2 linked regions of the Fodinicurvata sp. EGI_FJ10296 genome follow. The protein of the gene in region 2 binds, or shares a complex with, the protein of the main gene of each other region. Links are inferred from orthologs where the notes say so. Each region holds a gene or a part of one and is shown on either strand. Other genes may lie near its edges.

Region 1 (2,777 bases), on a different replicon or contig from region 2:
CGGCATTGACCTTGTGACGGGCCCGGGCGCGAGGCGTTGCAAACGGCCCGGCCAGACAGCGGCCTCGACTCCGGCGGCGATGATCGACGGCTGGATCGGCGCGCTCTGCAGGTGATCGGCGATCAGCACGGCCATGGCCGCGTTCAGCCGCTGGTGGGCGCCCGGCAAAGCCGCCGGGCTGGCAAGCTGTCGGTCGGGCACACCGGTCGCCTGCAGGATCGCGGGTTCCCGGGGCGACGTGGCTGGCGTCAACGACCAATCGATGCCATGAATGATGGCCGGCGCCTGCAGCGACGCGGCTTTCTCTTCCAGCACACGCAAAGCCTCGGCGGGCTGCGGTCCGATGATCACCGGGCGATCCCGCTTCAGGATGCCGGCCTTTTCGCCGGCGATTGCCGCCAACGTGTTGCCGAGAAAGGCCATATGGTCGAAGCCGATCGGCGTGATCGCCGTTACCGCCGGTTGCTCGATGACATTGGTGGCATCCAGGCGCCCGCCGAGCCCGGTTTCGAGCAGGGTGACATCGGCTGGCGTTCTGGAAAACGCGAGCAGGGCGGCGGCCGTCGTCGCCTCGAAAAAGGTGATGTCGCCCCGCGTATCTGCGGCCAGCACGGTATCGAGAGTATCGGCAAGGACACCGTCGGCGATCATCGTTCCGGCGACGACGATTCGCTCGTTGAAGCGGCAGAGATGGGGTGACGTGTAGGCGTGAACGGTGTTGCCGTCGGCTTCCAGCAGGGCTCTGACGACGGCCAGCGTTGACCCCTTGCCATTGGTTCCGGCAATGTGGACGATCGGCGGCAAAGCAGCCTGAGGATTGCCCAGCCGGTCCAGAAGCCGAAGAACGCGATCGAGCGACAGATCGATATGGGCCGGCTTCAGAGCCTGAAGCCGGCGGATCAGGGAAGCGGCCGCCTCCCGGTCAGGATTTCGACCGTTCATCGCCCCCGGCTTTACCGTTGGCTTTGGCATTGCGGCTCGACTTTTCTCCGGCCGTATGGCCGCCGCCACTGTCCGTGCCGTCGGTGGCATGGCTCACGGCTTTGGCCCCCGCGCCATTGGATTTCGTTGCTGTGTCGCTGCCGCTCTTGTCGGCTTTCGAGGCAGCCTTGCTGGTGGCTGCAGGTCCGGGGGGTGCGCCGGCGCCGGATTTCTCCAGCGTGGCGCTTTTTGAGTCCTTTTGAGCGGCATTGCTGGCCGTCTTCGCCGCCGTAGCGGGTTTGGGGGCCTGGGCATTGAGCAGCAGATCGATGATGCGGCCAAGGGTGCCCGGCAGGTCCTGGCGGTGACAGACAATGTCGACCATGCCGTGTTCGAGCAGATACTCCGCCCTCTGAAAGCCCTCTGGCAGGGTTTCGCGGATCGTCTCCTCGATGACTCGGGCACCGGCAAAACCGATCTGCGCACCGCGCTCGGCGATGTGGACATCGCCCAGCATGGCGAAACTGGCCGTGACCCCACCGGTGGTCGGGTCGGTGAGGACAACGATATAGGGGAGGCCCGCTTCCTTTACCTGCTGAACGGCGATCGTCGTGCGCGGCATCTGCATCAGCGAGAGCATGCCTTCCTGCATGCGAGCGCCGCCCGACGCGGGAATCGCAACCAGCGCCGCCCGCTGGCTCACCGCCAGCCGGGCCGCCGACACAAGTCCTTCACCAACCGCCACTCCCATGGATCCGCCCATGAACGAGAAGTCGAATGCGGCAATGACGGTCTTGTTTCCCTTTACCTTGCCATGGGCGACAATGATCGCGTCACTGCGGCCGGTCTTCGTTTGCGCTTCTTTCAGGCGATCCGTATAGCGCTTGCTGTCCCGGAACTTCAGCGGGTCGACCACCGCCTTTGGCAATTCGATGGTTTCATAGAGACCATCATCGAACAGATGTTCAAACCGCTTTTTTGGCGGCAGGCGCATGTGATGCCCGCAATGCTGGCAGACATAATGTGCCTCTTCCAGATCGCGGTGGAATATCATCGCCTCGCAGTTCGGGCATTTGTCCCAGAGGCTGTCGGGTACGTCCTGCTTGGCGACGAGCGCACGGAATCGGGGACGAACGAAATTGGTAAGCCAGTTCATGGGCCGAAAATCCCTGCCGTGATCGCCATCTCGCCGCGCTCGCTGTCATTCGAATCCGAACTGGCCCGCAAACCGACGCCTCAGCGCCGGGCCGCTCGCACGCTCGCGCTCAAGTCTTCTACCAGAGCGAGCGTATTCTTGACCAGATCGCTTTTTGCGTGTCCGGACTGATCGAGGTTCTCCGCGATACGCTTGATGATCGCAGAGCCGACCACCGCCGCATCCGCGACCTTGACCACCGCCGCAGCCTGATCGGGCGTCGAAATACCGAATCCAACGGCAATAGGCAAGGAGGTGTGTGCATTCAGCCGATCGACGGCCGATTTGATATCCGCATCCGCCGCTGATCCCGCCCCGGTTATACCGGTTATGGAAACGTAATAAACAAATCCGCTGGTATGCGCGAGGACAGCCGGCAGCCGCTTTTCGTCGGTGGTCGGCGTTGCCAGCCGAATGAAATTGAACCCGGCCTGGAGCGCGGGCACACAGAGTTCGTCGTCTTCCTCAGGTGGCATATCGACGACGATCAGGCCGTCGACGCCTGCCTTGCGTGCATCGGTGAGAAAGTGATCGATGCCATAGCTGTGTATGGGGTTGAAATAGCCCATGAGCACGATCGGCGTCTCGTCGTCGCCAAGGCGAAATTCGGCGACCATCGCCAGGGTGCGGGCGAGGGTCATGCCCCCGGCCAGCGCCCGGA
Region 2 (5,336 bases):
ACGTTCGGGTCTCTTACGATCCATGCCCGCGCCTGCAGGACACGGCCTCCGGAAGAAACGCCCGAGAACGCGGCGTTCCTGCAGATCGTCGACAACCCGCCAGAGGAGGAAGAGGCCCTTGTCTTCTCCGGCTGGATGTATTCCTCGTCGCCCGCGGTTTCGGCCCTCGACCATCCCGTATTTGACGTCTGGGTCGTTGCTTGCGCCGACGAGCCGCCGCTCGAAGACGAAGATTTTGGCGACACGGAACGCGGAACGGTTTCACTACCGAACTCGCCACCGCTGCCCCAGCAGCCGCCGGAGCAGACGCCCGACCGTCCGGAGCAGTAATGGAGTGGATGCCGGTCAATCCGATGGGGTGCCAGGGCTCGCAGCAATACCGGGGCGCGGCAGCGTCCCGGCCGATGGCCAGACGCCGGGGCAGTCAAGGCACTCGGTGAGCAGCGCCCGGTAATCAGCGCGGGGCATCTCCCGAGCACCGAACTGGCAAAGATGTTCTGTCACGAACTGGGCGTCAAATAGCCGAAAGCCGCCGGCGCGCAGGGTTTCGACCAGCCGAACGAGACACATCTTGCTCGCATTGGTCCTGCGAGCGAACATGCTTTCCCCGAAGAAAGCAGCGCCAAGCTTGATCCCATAGATGCCACCGACCAGCTCGGGACGGTCACGGCCATGCTGCCAACACTCGATGCTGTGCGCATGGCCCTGCACATGAAGCTCATGGTACAGATTGCGAATGGGTCGGTTGATCCAGGTCGAGCGCCTGCCGGGCGCCGGTGCGGCGCACCCTGCCATCACGGCGTCGAAGGCGAGGTCTATTGTAAAGGTCAATGTGGTCTTGCGAAGAGCCTTTGCCAGCGACCTTGGCACGTGGAAGCCGTCGTCCAGAGGGATGACGCCGCGGATATCCGGGTCGATCCACATCAGTTCAGGGTCGTCCGCGCTTTCGGCCATGGGAAACAATCCCACGGAATATGCCTTCAGGATCAGTGAGGGTGTGATGACAGGCCCGGTGCGTGCCTCGGCGCCGGAAGCGTCATATTCCGGCGGACCTTCGTCTGCCGCGTTGTCGCTCACGTCGGATCCTCGTTTCCGTTGCGGCTGGGGCTGGTCGGACGGTATTGCCGCTCCAGCCCGTCAGCCCGCCTGCTTATGACTTGTGAGTCATGACTTGCGATCGGCCAGAACTCTTTCAAGCCAATGGATGTTGTAATCGCCGCGTATGAATTCCGGTTCCCTCACCAGGCGATGATGCAGCGGCAGCGTTGTGTCGACACCCTCGACAACGAACTCCTCAAGAGCCCGCTTGAGCCTCATGAGGCACTCGTCGCGGTTGGCGCCATGGACAATGAGCTTCGCCAGAAGGCTGTCATAGTGCGGCGGAATCTTGTATCCGGCATAGATGGGACTGTCGATACGAACGCCCAGGCCGCCCGGCACATGGAGATTGGTGATCGTTCCCGGACATGGAGCGAATGTCTCCGAGTTCTCGGCGTTCACCCGGCATTCGATGGAATGGCCCTGAAACACGATATCCTCCTGACGGAAGGATAACGGCAGTCCGGCCGCGACGCGAATTTGCTCGCGCACCAGATCCACGCCCGTGATCATTTCCGTGATCGGATGCTCGACCTGGAGGCGCGTATTCATCTCGATGAAATAGAAATTGCCGTCCTCGTAAAGGAATTCCATCGTCCCGACGCCGCGATAGCCAAGTTCGCGTGCCGTCTTGGCCGCGAGATTGCCGATGTATTCGCGCTCATCCGCCGAAAGGCTCGGCGAAGGGGCTTCTTCAATGACCTTCTGGTGACGGCGCTGAACCGAACAGTCGCGCTCGCCCAGGTGGACGCAGTTGCCGTGCTGGTCGGCGATGATCTGAACTTCGATGTGACGCGGCTTTTCGAGATACTTCTCCATGTATACAGCGTCGTCCCCGAACGCCGATCGTGCCTCGGATCGTGCTTCGTCGAAGGCGTCCTTAAGATCGTCCGGCCCGCGGGAAACCCGCATACCGCGCCCGCCGCCGCCCGATGCGGCTTTGATCAGCACGGGGTAGCCGACAGTGTCGGCCAGTGACTGCGCATCCTCGAAGTCGGTGATCGCGCCTTCCGAGCCCGGAACGACCGGTAGGCCTGCCGCCGTCACCGCGGATTTCGCGGAGATCTTGTCGCCCATGATACGAATGTGTTCAGCTGTCGGTCCGATGAAGGCGAACCCGTGCTCCTCGACCATCTGGGCAAACGACGCGTTCTCGGCCAGGAAGCCGATGCCGGGATGAATGGCGTCGGCGCCGGTAATAGCGGCGGCCGACAGTATCGCCGGCACGTTGAGATAGCTCTCTCTTGCCGATGGCGGTCCGATGCAGACACTTTCGTCGGCGAACCGCACGGCCATACCGTTGGCGTCGGCCGTGGAATGGACGACCACGGTCGATATGCCCATCTCGCGGCAGGCCCGATGGATCCGCAACGCGATCTCGCCGCGGTTCGCGATCAGGATCTTTTCAAACATCGATATCTCCGATCCGTGCCGCCGTCACTCGATTGCCAGTAACGGTTCACCGAACTCCACAGGTTGCGCATCGCTAACGAAAATTTCACGGACCGTTCCGGCCTTCGGTGCGCGGATCGGATTCATAACCTTCATCGCTTCCACGATCAGAACGGTCTGTCCGGCCTTGACGGCGTCACCGACCGAAACGAACGGCTTGGCTCCCGGTTCCGATGCCAGATAGGCGGTTCCCACGATCGGCGACGTAACCGCGCCAGCTGGCGGGCCGGCGGGCGTTTCTGCCTTCGGCGGTTCCGCGGGAGCGGCCGCCAGTTCCGGGACAGCGGGCGTGGCCTGAATCTGTACGTGCCGAGCCACACGAATGCGACTCTCACCCTCGGCGTACTCAATTTCGGTCAGGCCGCTTTCTTTCAGGATTTCCGCGAGGGTGCGGATCATGTCCCCGTCGATATTGAATTGCGTCATATTTCTCACTCTTTTTCCGCGATCAACCGAGCCACTGCATCGAGCGCCAGCAAGTATCCCTGGCTGCCGAACCCGCAGATCATACCGGTCGCCGCCAGGCTTATGTAGGAGTGGTGCCGGAACGATTCACGGCTGTGTATGTTAGTCATGTGAACTTCCACGACGGGAAGGTCGCACGCCCGCAACGCGTCGAGGATTGCAATCGAAGTATGCGAATAGGCACCCGCGTTGATAATAATGCCGTCATGGTTCGATCTTGCTTCATGGGTCCAGCTGACGATCTCACCTTCGTGGTTCGTCTGGCGGAAATCGCATTCCAACCCCAATGTGGCACTACGCTCTGCGCAGGCCGCCTCGATATCCCCAAGCGTTTCTGTGCCGTAGATGTCGGGCTGGCGTACGCCGAGCAGATTGAGATTGGGACCATTGACGATCATGATTGTCGCGGCATTCGGCATTGCCGTTATTCCTATCCGGCCAAGCTCCGAGGCAGCCCGCATTCCTGCAGACGCTACGCCGAAGTGGGGCGGCCCCGAACTGGATCACACGAAGTTGGATCGCACGACGTTCTATCATGCGAATTCCCGCGGGTTATACCATGTCTGTACTCCCTCGCAATGGCCCCTCGATGTCAGGAGATATCAGGCTAATGCTAATAGTTGTTTAATGGAAGTCTATTCAATCTATAAGGGTATCCGCGATACTCCGTTTCGTCAGCACAGGTTGGCGGAAGGCGACCATTGGGCTAAACTCTCACCGTACAACGCTGGTATCGGCGCCGCGCGGGCGGCGTCCCGCACCGACAGCGCAGGTGCTCTTTCGTATCCTGCCTTCCCTCGAAAACCGGAAGCCCGATGAAATTATTTACGTACTTCAGATCTTCAGCCGCTTTCAGGGTTCGTATCGCGCTGCTGCTCAAGAATGTCGAACACGAAGCCGTGTACGTCCATCTTCGAAAGGGCGAACAAAAAGCGCCGTCCTATGCGGCGCTGAACCCCCAGAAATTCGTGCCGTCCCTGATCGACGGCCCCGAGGTCCTGAACCAGTCGATGGCCATCATCGAATACCTCGAAGAAAAGTATCCGGATCCGCCCTTACTGCCAAAGGATACGCTCGCCCGGGCGCGGATACGCTCCATTGCCAGCACCATCGCCTGCGACATTCACCCTCTCAACAACCTGAGGGTGCTGGAATATTTGAAGGACGAAGCCGGCCTGCCGCAGGAAAAGATCGACGCGTGGTACCGTCACTGGATTGATGAAGGCTTCTCGGCATTGGAAGCAATTCTCTCGAAGTCGGATGAAACGGGCACCTTTTGTCATGGCGGTCACCCCACCGTTGCCGATATTTGCCTGGTCCCTCAGGTCTATAATGCCCGACGCATGAATATCGATCTGACGGCATATCCGACCATCACCGCAATCAACGACACTTGCATGGGATTGCCGGCTTTTGCTTCCGCGGCACCGGACGCCCAGCCGGATGCCGATTCCTGAGTCCCGCGGCTCAGGACTGGATCAAGGGTGACAGGGGCTCCGACTTTCGTCGGCACCCCTGACCCTCCCCCAGGCTTTTCTGGCAATCCTTCTGCGGCCTGCGGCCGATTATTGCTGGCACTCAAGACAAAACGCGAATGCGGCGGAACGGACCACCGTCCGCCCCGCCGCATCAGACCCGCATCCGGGATTACAGATCGGCGCGCCGTCGGCGGCGCCGGTTGATCAGCCTCTTGCCGCCCACCAGCCGCGACGCGGCTTTTTGGCATCGCCCTGATCAGAGTGCCCCCGATCAGAGTGCCCCTGACCAGACTCACTTTGACCAGAACCACTCTGTGCTGCTTCGGATTTGGCCTCGCCATCAGACGCTGCCGGGGTGTCCGCATTGGCAGCTTTGCCTGCGCGGGACCGGCTGCGCCCGGGGGCTTTTGCTGCCGATGGCTTCGGTTCGCCTGCGTCGTCGTCCTTCGTTGCAGTCGAGCCCGTCTTTTTCGACGCTGCAGCGCGCTTGGTGGTACCGGTTGAAGCGGTTTTCCCGGTGGCCTTGGCACTGGCCGTGCCGCTCTTGCTGCGTGTCGTCGCCTTCTTTGCGGGCGCTTTGGTCGCTTTCTCCTGTCCATCGGCCTCGGCGGCTGAAGCTGCCGAGGCCGGGCCGTCAGATGCGCCAGCGTCGTCTCCCGAACCGGATGCAGCAGCGGCTTTGGTGGATTTTCTCGGTGCCCTGCTACGCTTCGGTTCGGCCGGTGCCTCGGTATCGGTCGTCGTCGCCGCCTTGCGGCTTCTTGACTTCCTCGCCGTCGTCTCTCCGGTCTTGGTTTCGCCCGTCTTTTCCTCCGGCGTCTTTGCTGCAGCCCGCTTTCTGGG

The links.
Region 1: the proteins of accB (region 2) and accD are in contact, whole or in part, in a solved structure (PDB 8UXZ), measured with the Escherichia coli proteins. The link is inferred for Fodinicurvata sp. EGI_FJ10296 from one-to-one orthologs.

The regions. Positions count from the first base shown.
Region 1 is NZ_JBFCVL010000001.1:738,760-741,536, forward strand. It holds accD (acetyl-CoA carboxylase, carboxyltransferase subunit beta), read right to left. Parts: upstream 2,078-2,777; coding sequence 923-2,077; downstream 1-922. Other genes in the region: ABZ728_RS03310 (folylpolyglutamate synthase/dihydrofolate synthase family protein), read right to left, coding at 1-972; trpA (tryptophan synthase subunit alpha), read right to left, coding at 2,158-2,777.
Region 2 is NZ_JBFCVL010000007.1:92,861-98,196, reverse strand. Bases 1,257-4,229 are described here. They hold accB (acetyl-CoA carboxylase biotin carboxyl carrier protein), read right to left. Parts: upstream 2,977-4,229; coding sequence 2,536-2,976; downstream 1,257-2,535. Other genes in these bases: maiA (maleylacetoacetate isomerase), read left to right, coding at 3,831-4,229; aroQ (type II 3-dehydroquinate dehydratase), read right to left, coding at 2,982-3,434; accC (acetyl-CoA carboxylase biotin carboxylase subunit), read right to left, coding at 1,257-2,511. In the rest of the region: ABZ728_RS16255 (DUF2155 domain-containing protein), read left to right, coding at 1-330; aat (leucyl/phenylalanyl-tRNA--protein transferase), read right to left, coding at 346-1,077; more of accC, read right to left, coding at 1,165-1,256; more of maiA, read left to right, coding at 4,230-4,472; ABZ728_RS16225 (Rne/Rng family ribonuclease), read right to left, coding at 4,698-5,336. UniProt on the Escherichia coli protein: This protein is a component of the acetyl coenzyme A carboxylase complex; first, biotin carboxylase catalyzes the carboxylation of the carrier protein and then the transcarboxylase transfers the carboxyl group to form malonyl-CoA.